3 regions of the Pseudomonas sp. HLS-6 genome follow, and region 2 is predicted to be linked to each of the others. Evidence: predicted binding sites of a transcription regulator. Region 2 holds the regulator's gene; each other region holds the start of a gene.
The links. Region 2 encodes FliA, which starts transcription of late flagellar genes. Its sites were predicted from a motif close to CTAAAGTTTNNNNNNNNNNNGCCGNTAA; they were not measured.
Positions count from the first base shown of each region.

Region 1: motA (flagellar motor stator protein MotA) is a predicted target of FliA. The motif match lies at 1,459-1,486, and genes of this name have one in related genera.
Region 3: CS390_RS03355 (methyl-accepting chemotaxis protein) is a predicted target of FliA. The motif match lies at 1,683-1,710, and genes of this name have one in related genera.

Region 1 is NZ_CP024478.1:589,124-594,036, forward strand. It holds gene CS390_RS02595 (HDOD domain-containing protein) at 1-1,420, opposite strand, end outside; gene motA (flagellar motor stator protein MotA) at 1,552-2,403, shown strand; gene motB (flagellar motor protein MotB) at 2,407-3,426, shown strand; gene rsgA (small ribosomal subunit biogenesis GTPase RsgA) at 3,502-4,533, opposite strand; gene orn (oligoribonuclease) at 4,627-4,913, shown strand, end outside.
Region 2 is NZ_CP024478.1:1,624,483-1,629,395, forward strand. It holds gene flhA (flagellar biosynthesis protein FlhA) at 1-139, shown strand, start outside; gene flhF (flagellar biosynthesis protein FlhF) at 151-1,461, shown strand; gene fleN (flagellar synthesis regulator FleN) at 1,582-2,415, shown strand; gene fliA (RNA polymerase sigma factor FliA) at 2,412-3,152, shown strand; gene CS390_RS07525 (chemotaxis response regulator CheY) at 3,259-3,633, shown strand; gene CS390_RS07530 (protein phosphatase CheZ) at 3,654-4,442, shown strand; gene CS390_RS07535 (chemotaxis protein CheA) at 4,455-4,913, shown strand, end outside.
Region 3 is NZ_CP024478.1:764,009-768,921, reverse strand. It holds gene pcaG (protocatechuate 3,4-dioxygenase subunit alpha) at 35-640, opposite strand; gene pcaH (protocatechuate 3,4-dioxygenase subunit beta) at 652-1,371, opposite strand; gene CS390_RS03355 (methyl-accepting chemotaxis protein) at 1,797-3,716, shown strand; gene ggt (gamma-glutamyltransferase) at 3,781-4,913, opposite strand, start outside.

The DNA of each region.
Region 1 (4,913 bases), 1.0 Mb from region 2:
GCATGACGACCCGGCCATGGCTCGACAGCGAGCGCAACAGCAGGTGACTGCCCTTGAACAGGCTGCGCAGGCTGGCCGGCAACAGTGCAGAAAACTGCGCGTTGTTTTCCGGGGTCAGGCGCAGTTGGGCTGACTGAGCCAGCAGGCGTTGCAGCACTTTGCTCTGATCGATCTGCAGGTTCAGGCTGGCAGCCTCTTTGGCCAGGCCGGCAATTTGATGAACGCGCAGGTGGGTCAGGTTCTTGTCGGTCATCAGTAGCATCACCCGCTGCATGCCGCAGGCGAGCAGCGCGTCCCGGGCGTGAGTCGTCAGGTGCATGGCGTTGGTGAAGGGGCTGGGTTCGGCCAGCAGTTCGGCGCAGTACTTGCGCCAGGCACCCAGTGCCTCGGTTGACGGCGGCGCCGCTGGCAACAGGCCGCGCGGGATACGGCGTGCCTCCCACGGCCAGATTAATGCTTCCGCCGGGTGGAACAGGTCGGCGTCTGCGTGGCTGCGGGCACTGCTGGCGGCGTGTTGGTGAATCTGCTGCTGTACCGCGTCGATAGGTTCTTGCAAGTACAGGCTGATCAGGTACTCCCAGCGAACGTTGTGCGGGCTGGTCCAGGCCACCTGGGCCGACAGCGCCAAACCATTGGCCAGTAGCACCGTGTTGGCCGGCTGGTTGAACCAGCGTCGCAAACCGGGATCATCGTCCAGTTGCTGTTGTTGATGCAGCGGGTCGTCATCACGCGCAATGTGGGTGACCTTGGCCAGCAGTTCGCGCTCCTCCTGCAGCAAGTGATAGCCCTGAGTGACCCAGTTTGGCAGGCGCCAATGATTGGCCAGGGCCTGGAAGATGGCGAGCAGGCGCACACCGAACAACTCGTGCTCAACGGCTGTTGATGACTCGCTTTTGTGGACAACCCGCACTTCCCATTCTTCAAGCAACTTGGGGTAAGTGATTGCCAGAGGCCAGAGCGGTGACAGAAACAGCAGGCTGCCCCAGTGGATTTCCTGCCACAGTCGCGCCAGTCGATTGGCGAACAGGCCATTGGCTTGCGTGCAGGCATGCTGGCTGACCATCTGCAACTGCCGCAGGGGTTGCGGGATCTGCGCCTGATCCAGGGTGGGCAAGCGCTCAAGCAGTTCTTCGGTGCGCTTGAGGCCCAATCTGTTCAGGGCGATTTCCAGGCTCTCGGCCGGTTCACTCATGCTCGAATGAGTGTGTTGATTAGCCTCGCGAATCACGCTCAGCACCAGCGCTGGGCTGCCCTGCATCAGCTCGGCAATGTCACGTAACGAGCTTCGGTTGTCGCTGATTGCCGCACGAACCCGTGCATGGCTGTCGCGGGGTACCGGAAGGCGAGCGCTGTCTAGAAGCCTGACCCAGGCATCGAGTGTTTTTGGGGTTTTATTTGGCACGATAGTTTCATTAGGCATGCTGTAGGGCGCCTGAACTGGCTTTTCGCCTTGACTGGCTATAGTCTGGCGCAGAAGTGCCGATAAGTAGAAGAAGAGTTTTCGAGCTTCCGCCCCCCCGACCCTGACCACGACAGTAAGTGCTTTAAACTATGGCTAAAATTATCGGCATCATCGTCGTATTCGCGAGTGTGCTTGGCGGATATGTGCTTTCTCACGGCAAAATCGCTGCGTTGATTCAGCCTTTCGAAGTGCTGATCATCGGGGGTGCTGCATTCGGTGCGTTTTTGCAGGCCAACCCTGGCCATATGACCATGCACGTGGTCAAAAAATCGTTGCAGATGTTCAGCACGCGCTTCACGCACACCTTTTATATCGAGGTGTTGGGCCTGGTCTACGAGATCCTCAACAAGAGCCGTCGTGAAGGCATGATGGCGATTGAGGCCGATATCGAAGACGCGGCGGCCAGTCCGATTTTTGCCAAGTACCCGGCTGTGCTCAAGGATGAACGCATGACCGCGTACATCTGCGACTACCTGCGCATCATGTCTACCGGCAACATGGCTCCCCACGAGCTGGAAGGCCTGTTCGACATGGAATTGCTGAGCCTTAAGGAAGAGCTTGAGCATCCGTCGCACGCGGTGACGGGTATTGCCGACGGTATGCCGGGTTTCGGTATCGTGGCTGCCGTACTGGGTATCGTGGTGACCATGGCCTCGCTGGGTGATGGCGATCAGAAATCCATCGGTCTGCACGTGGGCGCGGCGCTGGTCGGTACCTTCTTCGGTATTCTCGCGGCCTATGGTTTCTTCGGTCCACTGGCCAATACGCTGCGTCATGACGCCCGTGAAGAACTCAATGTCTACGAGGCCATCAAGGCTTCGCTGGTCGCCTCGGCGTCGGGCATGCCGCCATCGCTGGCTGTAGAGTTCGGTCGCAAGGTGCTGTTCCCGTCGCATCGTCCGAGCTTCGCTGAGCTGGAACAAGCGGTTCGCGGTCGCTAAGCCATGGAGAACAATCAGCCCATTATCGTCAAGCGCGTCAAACGCTTTGACGCTGGCCATCACGGTGGCGCCTGGAAGATTGCGTTCGCCGACTTCGCGACGGCGATGATGGCGTTCTTTCTGGTGCTCTGGCTGCTGTCGACGGCCACGCCGGAACAGAAGCTTGCCATCGCTGGCTACTTCAAGGACCCGATAGGGTTCTCTGAAAGTGGTACGCCGTACATTATCGACCTAGGCGGTTCGCCTCAGTTGGCCCCTGAAAAGACTATCAACCCTGAGGTGAAGTCCGAGCCGACGCCTGACACCAGCATTCAGCTGGATAAGGACAAGGTCGAAACCATGGCCGAACAGGTTGAGCGTGAGCGTCTGGAGTTGTTGCTGCAGGAGCTGCAAAACAAGGTCGAAGAAAACCCGCAGCTACAGAAGTTCAAGGATCAGATCCTCTTCGAGATTACCCAGGACGGCCTGCGTATCCAGATCATGGATGCGGAAAACCGGCCGATGTTCGATTTGGGCAGTGCGCGCTTGCAGCCCTATTTCGAAGATATCCTGCTGGCCATGGCCGATACCATCAAGGCTGTGCCGAACAAGATCAGCATCAGCGGTCACACGGATGCCAAGCCGTTCGCCGGTATGGGTGATTTCGGTAACTGGGAGCTCTCTGCCAACCGCGCCAACGCCGCTCGGCGTGCGCTGGTGGCGGGTGGTTACCCGGACACCCAGGTCGCTCGGGTAGTGGGCTATGCGTCGTCGTCGCTGTTTGATCGCGCTAACCCGTTCAATCCGGTTAACCGTCGTATCGACATCATCGTGCTGACCAAGAAGGCCCAGCGTGCGATGGAGGGTGAGCAGGCGCCTGCCGCGCCGGATGGCACTCAGCCAGGTGGCGCACCGGCTTCGCCGGGCGGTTCCAGCGGTGCAACTGCGCCAGAGCCCGAGCCCATGCAGCCACGCGAACTGCGCCAGAAGCTGAATATCTTCGAGGATGGTGTGCTGAAGATGGACGAGCCGGGCAAGCGTTAAGTGCAAGGCACCAAAACGCCCGCGCAGAGCGATCTGCGCGGGCGTTTTGCTGTGTGCTGACGGGCTCGTTATTGCTCAGTAGCTGTCTTGCGGCAAGCTGGCAATGATCGAGCGGTAGCTGTTCATGCGCTGCTGCTGGATGCGCCCGTCTTCCAGTGCCTTGAGCAGGGCGCAGCCGGGTTCGCGATCATGCTTGCAGTCGCGGAAGCGGCAGGTGCCGAGCAGGTCATTGAACTCGATAAAGCCCGACTCGACATCAGCGCGGCTGACATGGCCCAGGCCGAACTCACGGATACCCGGTGAGTCGATCAGTTCGCCACCCCCGGGGAAGTGGAAGAGGCGGGCGGTCGTCGTGGTATGGGTGCCTTGGCCTGACCATTCGGACAGCGCGCCAACACGGGCTTGCACCTCGGGTAGCAGGCTGTTGACCAGCGATGACTTACCCACCCCCGACTGGCCGACGAACACACTGATATGGCCGTCGAGTTGGGACTGCAACTGTTGCATGCCGTCGCCATGGTGGGCCGAAACCTCCAGCAGCGGGTAACCCAGTTGCCGGTACACCGCCAGCAGTGCATTGAGTGCTGGGGCGTTCTGTTCGTCGATCAGGTCGGCCTTGTTCAGCAGGAGCAAGGGGCGAATGCCGGCGTGTTCGGCGGCTACCAGGTAGCGGTCGATCAGGTTGGCATGCGGTTCGGGCATTGGTGCGAAGACGATCACGATCAGGTCGACGTTGGCCGCCACCGGTTTCAGCTGGCCGCGCGAGTCTGGGCGGCACAGTTCGGTGCTGCGCGGCATTTGCGCCACGATCACGCCAATGCCCTGGTTGCCTGCGCGCCAGACGACGCGGTCGCCGGTTACCAGTGCTGGCAGGTTCGCGCGAAGGTGGCAACGAAAGACCTGGCCGACCTGTTCGCCGTCCTGGGCTTCGACTTCAACTTGTACGCCAAAGTGGGCGATTACCAGGCCCAGTTGCTCGGGCCCCAAGTCGCCACCTTCGAGTACCTCCATGGCTTGTTGTTCGCGTTTGGCGGCGCGTGCAGCGCGTTCGCCCTGGATTTTTTCGATACGCCAGTTTTGGCGACGATTGAGCTGGCGTTTGGCCATGAAGGTTCCGTGCGGGAGGCAATATTAAATCGGTCTGGAGTTTAGCATGCTCCACTAGGCTAAACTGCGCAGCTACGTTGAGGAGCACACTGTATGCAGAACCCCCAGAACCTGATCTGGATCGATCTGGAAATGACCGGTCTGGACCCTGATCATGATGTCATCATCGAGATGGCCACGATTGTCACCGACAGTGACCTGAATACCCTGGCTGAAGGGCCGGTCATCGCGATCCATCACAGCGATGAGGTGCTGGCGCGCATGGACGAGTGGAACACCCGTACCCACGGCGCTTCGGGCCTGACCCAGCGTGTACGGGAGAGCAAGATCGACATGGCCGCCGCCGAAGCACAGACCCTGGCCTTCCTCGAGCAGTGGGT
Region 2 (4,913 bases):
GTTGGTCGCAGGGCCGATACGGGCAATGTTGTCGCGTTTTGGTCGCCTGGCAGTACCGAATTTGCATGTTTTGGCGTATCAGGAAATACCTGACAACAAGCAAGTCACCATCGTTGCCACAGTAGGCCCCAACGGCTGAGGTAGTGGGTTATGCAAGTTAAGCGTTTTTTCGCAGCCGATATGCGTCAGGCCATGAAGTTGGTTCGTGATGAACTGGGGGCTGAGGCCGCCATCATCGGCAACCGACGGATTGCTGGCGGTGTCGAGCTGACGGCTGCGCTGGACTACAAGTTGTCTGCCTTGTCGCCACGTGTTCCCAATGTCGAGCTTGAGGACGAACTGCGCAAGACTCAGTCGCGCATCGTCACTGCCCAAGCCGAATTGAGCAGCCGCGTCGAGGGTGACGAGACGGCGAATCGCCAGTTGTTCGCCGGCCTGCCATTGACTGCATCGGAGCCGCTGATCGAGCCGCATGTCGATGAGCCGGAGCGCCCTCGGGTCGCGCCAGCGCCTGCGGTAGATCAGCGCCTGTTTGACTCGATGCGTAACGAGCTGTCTGGTTTGCGTGAGTTGCTGGAAGTGCAGCTGGGTTCGCTGGCGTGGACTCAACTGCAAGGCAGTAAACCGCAGCAAGCGAGCCTCTGGCGCCGCCTGCAGCGTATTGGCTTGTCGGGACCGCTGTCGCGCGAGCTGCTTGACCTGACCGCCGAAATTGAAGAGCCACGCCATGCCTGGCGGATGTTGCTGGCCCACCTGGCGCGGATGATCAGCGTGCCGGAAGTCGATCCGATCGAAGAGGGTGGGGTGATCGCCATGGTCGGCCCGGCGGGTATGGGCAAGACCACTACGCTGGCGAAGTTGGCAGCCCGCTACGTGCTCAAGTACGGCGCGCAGAACCTGGCTCTGGTGAGCATGGACAGTTTCCGCATCGGTGCCCAGGAACAACTGAAGACGCTCGGGCGTATCCTCAATGTTTCGGTCACCCATGTCGATCCGGGGCAGTCCTTGGGGCAGGCGTTGGAGCCCTTGCTGCGCAAGCGCGTGGTACTGATCGATACCGCAGGTTTGCAGGCCAGTGATCCGGCCCTGCGCATGCAGTTGGAGACGCTGGCCGGTCGCGGTATCCAGGCGAAGAACTACCTGGTGTTGGCGACGACCAGCCAGAAACAGGTGCTGACGGCGGCCTACCACAGCTACAAACGCTGCGGGCTGGCCGGTTGCATCCTGACTAAACTTGATGAAACCGCCAGCCTCGGTGAGGTGTTGAGCCTGGCGATCAGTCATGAATTGCCGGTGGCCTATCTGACCGATGGGCCGCGCATTCCGGATGACTTGCACTTGCCGCGCCGCCACCAGTTGGTCAGCCGCGCGGTCAGTGTGCAAATGCAGGACGAGCCCAGCGAGGAGGCCATGGCCGATATGTTCGCTGATCTCTATCACGGCCCTAAGCGTGTTGGCTGAGGTGTCGGTGAAGACGTTGCAAAGTATCTACATCAATGGTCTGCCAGGCATTTTTCAGGTGTTTGAAAGTGCAGCCAGTCATGTGGCCTCGGTCTAAGCAAGACAAGGTAAAGAACAAACATGGGTAGCATGCATCCCGTACAGGTGATCGCCGTGACCGGCGGCAAAGGTGGCGTTGGCAAGACTAACGTGTCAGTGAACTTGTCACTGGCGTTGGCCGAGCTCGGCCGTCGCGTCATGCTGTTGGACGCCGACCTGGGCCTGGCTAACGTCGACGTGTTGCTGGGCCTCACGCCCAAGCGAACCCTGGCCGACGTTATCGAAGGGCACTGCGAGCTGCGCGACGTGCTGCTGCAGGGGCCGGGTGGTGTGCGCATCGTGCCAGCCGCTTCGGGTACGCAAAGCATGGTTCACCTGGCGCCCGCTCAGCATGCCGGCCTGATTCAGGCGTTCAGTGATATCGGCGACAACCTCGATGTGCTGGTGATCGACACCGCTGCGGGTATTGGTGACTCGGTGGTCAGCTTCGTTCGAGCGGCCCAGGAAGTGTTGCTGGTGGTCTGTGACGAGCCCACCTCGATTACCGACGCCTATGCGTTGATCAAGCTGCTTAACCGTGATTACGGCATGAACCGCTTCCGCGTGCTGGCGAACATGGCGCAAAGCCCTCAGGAAGGGCGCAATCTGTTCGCTAAGTTGACCAAGGTCACGGATCGCTTCCTCGATGTCGCCCTACAATACGTCGGTGCAGTGCCGTATGACGAGTGCGTGCGTAAAGCCGTGCAGAAGCAGCGAGCGGTCTATGAAGCCTTTCCGCGTTCCAAGTGCGCGTTGGCGTTCAAGGCCATCGCCCAGAAGGTCGATAGCTGGCCGCTGCCAGCCAACCCACGCGGCCATCTGGAGTTTTTCGTCGAGCGTCTGGTGCAGCCGACCAGTGTGGGGCCTGCTCTATGAGTGCCAGCGGTTTCCGGATGTACAGCAAGGCTTCGCGTGACGCGCAGTATGAGTTGGTCGAACGCTACGCGCCGCTGGTCAAGCGCATCGCTTACCACCTGTTGGCGCGTTTGCCCGCCAGTGTTCAGGTTGAAGACCTGATTCAGGCCGGCATGATCGGTTTGCTTGAGGTGGCGAACAAGTATGACTCAAGCAAAGGTGCCAGTTTTGAGACCTATGCCGGTATTCGCATCCGCGGTGCGATGCTGGATGAGGTGCGCAAGGGGGATTGGGCGCCGCGTTCGGTTCATCGCAATACCCGCATGGTCAGTGATGCAATTCGCGCTGTTGAAGCAAAAACAGGTCGTGACGCTAAAGATCATGAGGTTGCTGCCGAACTTCAATTGAGTCTCGATGATTATTACGGGATTTTGAATGACACCTTGGGCAGTCGCCTGTTCAGCTTCGACGACCTGTTGCAGGACGGCGAGCATGAAGGGCTGCACGAGGACGGCGCCAGCGCCCAGGTCGAGCCTTCGCGCGATCTGGAAGACGAGCGCTTTCAGGCAGCGTTGGCAGATGCGATTGCCAACTTGCCTGAGCGTGAGCGGCTGGTGCTGGCGCTGTATTACGACGAAGAGCTGAACCTCAAGGAAATCGGCGAGGTGCTTGGGGTCAGTGAGTCGCGGGTCAGCCAGTTGCACAGCCAGTGTGCTGCACGCTTGCGTGGGCGGCTGGGAGAATGGCGCGCGCGTTGATTGCTGGGTTTCATGCAGTCGTGAAAATGTTGTGCCGGATTTGATTGAGTGCGCGTTCAGCGCTGAGCGCGTTAAAGACTGCTTGGAGGTCTAATTGGACAAGAACATGAAAATCCTCATCGTTGACGATTTTTCGACGATGCGGCGGATCATCAAGAACCTGTTGCGTGACCTGGGCTTCACCAATACCCAGGAAGCGGACGACGGCGTCACTGCACTGCCAATGCTGCACAGCGGTAACTTTGATTTTCTGGTAACGGACTGGAACATGCCTGGCATGTCCGGCATCGACCTGCTGCGTACGGTGCGCGCTGACGAACGCCTGAAGCACCTGCCGGTGCTGATGGTAACGGCAGAGGCCAAGCGTGATCAGATCATTGAGGCGGCTCAGGCTGGCGTTAATGGTTACGTGGTAAAACCATTCACGGCTCAGGTGTTGAAAGAAAAGATCGAGAAGATCTTCGAGCGCGTCAATAGCTGAGGTACGCCACGGGGGCGCTTATGGAGCATAAACAATCGTCGTTGGGCGACTTCGAGTCGACACTGAAGAAACATGCCAACGAGCTTGTCGATAGCCTTGAACGAGGTAAATTCGGCGACGCGGTACAACTGATCCATCAGCTGAACCAGACCCGTGATCGTGGCCTGTATCAGGAAGTCGGCAAGCTCACCCGCGAGTTGCATAGTGCGATCGTCAGTTTTCATATTGACCCGCAGATGCCGCAGGCTGAGGAAGTGTCGCAGATCACCGACGCCACCGAGCGCTTGTCCTATGTGGTCAAGCTCACCGAGGGCGCGGCTAACCGGACCATGGACCTGGTCGAGCAAAGTACACCGGTGCTTCAAGAATTGAGTGCCGAGGCAAGTACCTTGAGTGCCGACTGGCAGCGTTTCATGCGTCGAGAAGTGGCTGCGCCGGAGTTTCGCGAGCTGGCGCGTCGCGTTGACAGTTTTCTGACGCGCAGCGAGGCAGGCACCCGTGAAGTGGCAGGCCATCTCAATGACATTCTGTTGGCTCAGGACTACCAAGACCTGACCGGCCAGGTGATCAAGCGCGTCACGCAACTGGTTACCGAAGTAGAAAGCAATCTGCTCAAGCTCGTATTGATGGCCAGTCAGGTCGACCGCTTTGCCGGTATTGAACATGACCACCAGCAGCTACGTGCTGAAAAAGATCAAGAAAAACATCCGACTCGGGGTGAAGGTCCGCAGATTCATGCCGATAAGCGTGAAGACGTCGTGTCCGGTCAGGACGATGTCGACGATCTGTTGTCTAGCCTGGGTTTTTAGGGAGCACGTTTAATGAGCTTCGGCGCCGATGAAGAAATCCTCCAGGATTTCCTGGTAGAAGCCGGCGAAATTCTTGAGCAACTGTCCGAGCAATTGGTCGAGCTGGAAAGCCGGCCTGATGATGCGGATCTGCTCAATGCAATCTTTCGCGGCTTTCACACTGTAAAAGGGGGCGCCGGCTTCCTCCAGCTCAATGAGCTGGTGGAGTGCTGCCATATTGCCGAGAACGTGTTCGACATTCTGCGCAAGGGTGAGCGTCGCGTTGACTCCGAGCTGATGGACGTGGTCCTGGAAGCCCTGGACACGGTCAACAGCATGTTCGGCCAGGTCCGCGAGCGCAGCGATGTGACGCCGGCCACGCCAGAGCTGCTGGCTGCGCTGGCACGTCTGGCTGAGCCGGCTTCGGCCCAGCAGGCCGCCGCACCCGAGCCTGAGCCAGAACCGGTTGCCGAGGCGCCCGCTGAGCAAGCG
Region 3 (4,913 bases), 860 kb from region 2:
GCCAATTGGCGGGCTTCTTTATGGCGCTACAGGCTTAGAAGTCGAAGAACACCGTCTCGCCTTCACCCTGAATACGGATGTCGAAGCGGTAGGCCAGTTTACCGTCCACTTCACAACGCTTGGCAACCAGGGTCTCGCGACGCTGCGGCTGCTCGATCAGGTTGAGTACCGGGCACTTGGCGTTGGCCTCGGCTTCATCATCGAAGTACAAGCGGGTCTGCAAGTGGATATTGATACCACGGGCAAACAGGCTCACGTTGATGTGCGGCGCCATTGGCACACCGGCGGCATTCAGCGCGACACCCGGCTTGATGGTGTGCAGGTTCCACTCGCCCGCATCAAAGGTCGTGGCTGTGCGACCGAAGCTGTTGAATGGCTTTTCCAGGTTGAAATCTGGCTGATAGTGACCCTCATGGTCAGCCTGCCAGAACTCCAGGAACGAGTCGCGCACCAGATGGCCGTTGCCATCGTATACGTGACCAAACACCAGGATCTGTTGGCCTGGCGCATCGGCACGCGCCATACGGTTCCAGATTTCCTGAGGACGAGTCGGGTTACCGGCGGCCTCCAGTGCCAGGCCGATATGAACGTAAGGACCGGCGGTCTGCGAAGGGGTTTCCGGCAGCAGTTGAGTAGGCATGGCGGGGCTCCTTAGCAGTTTTCAAAGTGCGTCTTGCGCTGGCCGCGCAGCACGATGTCGAAACGATAGGCCAGGCAATCCATCGGGTTCGCGTTGGTCATGTCCAGGCGTGCGATCAGGCTCTGTACCGCTTCAGGATTGGCGATCGACTTGACGATCGGGCACATCGGAATCAGCGGATCACCTTCAAAGTACAACTGGGTAATCAACCGGGTAGCGATCGACGGGCCGCTGATAGAGAAGTGGATATGCGCCGGACGCCAGTCGTTCGGCCCGTTACGCCATGGGTAAGGACCGGGCTTGATCGTGCGGAAACTGTAGTAGCCATCACGGTCGGTCAAGGCTCGACCAACACCGCCGAAGTTAGGGTCCAGAGGCGCCAGGTAACGGTCGTTCTTGTGCCGATAACGGCCACCGGCGTTGGCCTGCCACATCTCCACCAGGGTATGCGGGATCGGCTTGCCGTACTGGTCACACACTCGACCGGAAACGATGATGCGCTCACCAACCGGCAGGCCGCCGTTGTTGAAGTTCAGCAACAGGTCATGGTCATGCTGACCAAACTGCAGGTGAGAGAAGTCTGGACCGGTGCTTTCGCTGATCGACTGAGGAATGCTCACCAGTGCCTGACGCGGCGACCGGGCAACAGAGGTCTTGTAGTCGGGGGTCAGGGCTTTCGGGTGCCAATTGCGATCACGGATAGCGAAGCGACTGTCGTCTGTGGCGGACATGCCGTTCTCCTTGTTATTGGATGTGGAAAAGCCCGGGAGGAGCAGGCGAGCACCCAGTGTCGGCCAAGACGGCTTCGACGGGAACTGAAAAGAACCATGGGAAACATAACCAATTGGTTATGTATAGCGCAGCGCGCTCACGTCGCCTAACCCAAGAATTTTCATAGGCTATGGCGAAAAGGGATACGCACGGCTCCACCGGCCAAGCGCTGGCAGGCTTGATTCAGGAGACGTTGAAGAAGCCCTGAACGGCGCAGAAACATGCGCCAAACACTTTGTTGATCAATTTCGTAGGAATTGCTGAAAAAGCGTTTCAGCTACCCGAACTGCCGCCGATAAAGCCAGCGTATGGATCGCCTGGCACCAAGAAAAACAACCTTCCAGCGATCGGGATCAAGACCGTAAAACGTTCCTGGAGGGATGGTATGAACAGCTGGTTTGCCAATATCAGCGTCAATGTGAAACTCGGCCTGGGCTTCGGCCTGGTGCTGTTACTGACAGGCCTTCTGGCGCTGACAGGCTGGACCAGCCTTGGTGGCCTGATCGACCGTAGCAACTGGATGAGCGACATCACTCAGCTCAACAGCGACCTGACGAACATGCGCATTGCGCGCCTGCAATACATGTTGACCAACGGCGATGACACCAGCGCCGCCAATGTTCAAGCCAAACTCGACACGTTCAGCGCGCAACAGCAGAAACTGCTGAACAGCTTCAAGAGCCCCGAGAACATCAAACTGCTGCAGCAGCAGGCCAAGACCATCAGCGCGTATCAGGTATCACTGAACAAGATGCGCAACGGCTATAGAACCACCCTGGCCGCCCGCGATGCGATGGGTGTAGCCGCCGCCAGCGCCATCGAGTTGATCGAGTCGATCAACCGCGATGTCCTGGCCTTGCCAGAGAGCGACCCTCGTCGTCTTGAGCAATTCCAGGCCATTACGCGGGTCAAGGAACAACTGATGATGGTGCGCCTGGAAGTGCGCAGCTACATTGCCGACCTCAGTACTTCGACCGAGCAGGCAGCGCTGCGACAACTGGATGCAGCCCTGACTGAAGTCCGCCAACTGAACGATCACCTGCCACGCGAAACCACCCGCGCCAAGCAGTTCGAAAGCGCCATCCTCGCCTACCGTGACGCCGTACTCACCTTCAAGAGCGCCATTACCGAGATCGCCGTAGCTCGCCAGGAAATGACCGTACAAGGCGCCGATATCGTCAAATACAGCGATCAGCTCTATAAGATCCAACTGGATCGTCGTGATGACGAAAGCGCCCAGGCGCGTGCACTGCAACTCATCAGCACCCTGCTGGCACTGCTGTTCGGCGTACTGGCCGCGGTTATCATTACCCGCCAGATTACCCGCCCGCTGCAAGACACCCTCAAGGTGGTCGAGAAAATCGCTGCAGGCGACCTGACCCATGAGCTACGCGTGACCCGCCGAGACGAGTTGGGCGTTTTACAGCAAGGCATACAGCGCATGGGCAGCACCCTGCGTGACTTGATCACAGGCATCCGTGACGGCGTCACCCAGATCGCCAGCGCAGCGGAAGAACTCTCGGCGGTCACCGAGGAAACCAATGCCGGAGTCAACAGCCAGAAGGTCGAAACCGATCAGGTGGCAACCGCCATGCATGAAATGGCGACGACAGTGCAGGAGGTGGCGCGCAACGCCGAGTTGGCCTCAGAAGCGGCAACCGATGCTGACGGTCAGGCCCGTGCGGGTGATGAGGTCGTCGCCCAGGCCATTGCCCAAATCGAACGTCTGGCCGAAGAAGTGAAGCGCTCGACCGACGCCATGGGGCACCTGCAACAGGAAAGCCAGAAGATCGGCAGCGTCATGGACGTAATCAAGTCGGTCGCCGAGCAGACCAACCTGCTCGCCCTGAATGCCGCCATCGAAGCGGCCCGCGCAGGCGAAGCCGGTCGTGGTTTTGCCGTGGTCGCTGACGAGGTTCGCGGCCTGGCCCAGCGCACGCAGAAATCCACCGAAGAGATCGAAGAACTGGTAGCAGGCCTGCAAAGCGGTACCCAACAGGTCGCCAATGTCATGCTGAACAGCCGTAACCTGACCGACAGCAGCGTTGAACTGACGCGTAAAGCCGGTGCATCACTGGAGAACATCACCCGCGTGGTGTCGAACATCCAGTCGATGAATCAGCAGATCGCCGCAGCCGCCGAGCAGCAGAGTGCCGTAGCCGAGGAAATCAGCCGCAGCATCCTCAATGTACGCGATGTCTCGGAGCAGACTTCCGCAGCCAGTGAAGAAACCGCGGCGTCCAGCGTCGAGTTGGCGCGGCTGGGTAACCAGTTGCAGATGATGGTCAGCCACTTCCGCGTCTGACCTGAAAAACACCGCTGGCACTGCCGACACCAGCAGGCGTCGACAGTGCCAGCGATAAGGCCGGTTACTTCACCACGTGGCCCACACCCCGACCACGTGGATCGGAAGCGGTTTCCAGCGCCGTGCCATTGACCCGGATCGCCTGGATATCCCCCATCTCCCAGCCCTGATCTTCCAGGGTGTACCCCATCTTCTTCAGATCATCGGCCACCTTGCCATTCAACGGCGCATAAGCGTCGTAATAGATAGTGTCCTTAGGCAGCAACTGATGATGCACACGCTGCGCAGCAACGGCCTTCTCCAGCGGCAGGTTGTAGTCATAGAGGTTGTTCAGCACCTGGAAGATCGAGGTGAAAATCCGCGAACCACCCGGCGTGCCCAGAACCAGGGTGACCTGGCCGTCGCGGGTTACCAGCGTTGGGCTCATTGACGAAAGCATGCGCTTACCCGGCTCGATGGCGTTGGCGTCGCCGCCGACCACACCGAAGGCGTTGGCCACGCCAGGCTTGGAACTGAAGTCATCCATCTCGTCATTGAGCAGGAAGCCCGCGCCCTTGACGACCACGCCACTGCCATAGTCCCAGTTCAAGGTGTAGGTGTTGCTGACGGCGTTACCCTGCTTGTCGACGATGGAGAAGTGCGTGGTCTGATGCGGTTCCAGGCCCGGGCGGACTTTCTCCGTCTCAGAGATGGCCGTCGGATTGACCTCCTTGGCACGCTTGACCAGGTAGTCCTTGGCAACCAGTTGCTCTACTGGCACCTTGCTGAAGGCAGGGTCGCCGAGGTAGTCGGCACGGTCGGCAAACACCCGCTTCTCGATTTCGGCCAGCAGGTGGATATAACGAGCCGAGTTCAACTCAACGCCCTTGAAGTCGGCAGCGCGGTTTTCCTTGATGCCCAGCAGTTGCGCCAGCGCGATACCACCGGAGCTTGGCAACGGCGCGGTGTAGACCGTGTTGCCGCGCCAGTCGATACGCATCGGCTCACGCCAGACAGCCTTGTAATCCTTCAGGTCATCTTTGCTGATCAAGCCCTTGTCGGCCTGCATCTGAGCCACCAGCAGGTCGGCGGTCTTGCCCTGATAGAACTCACTGACGCCATTGCTGGCAATACGCTCCAGGGTTTGCGCCAACTCGGGTTGCTTGAAGGTTTCGCCGACCTTCATGCTGCCGAAATAGTCATTGAAGTTGGTGCTGT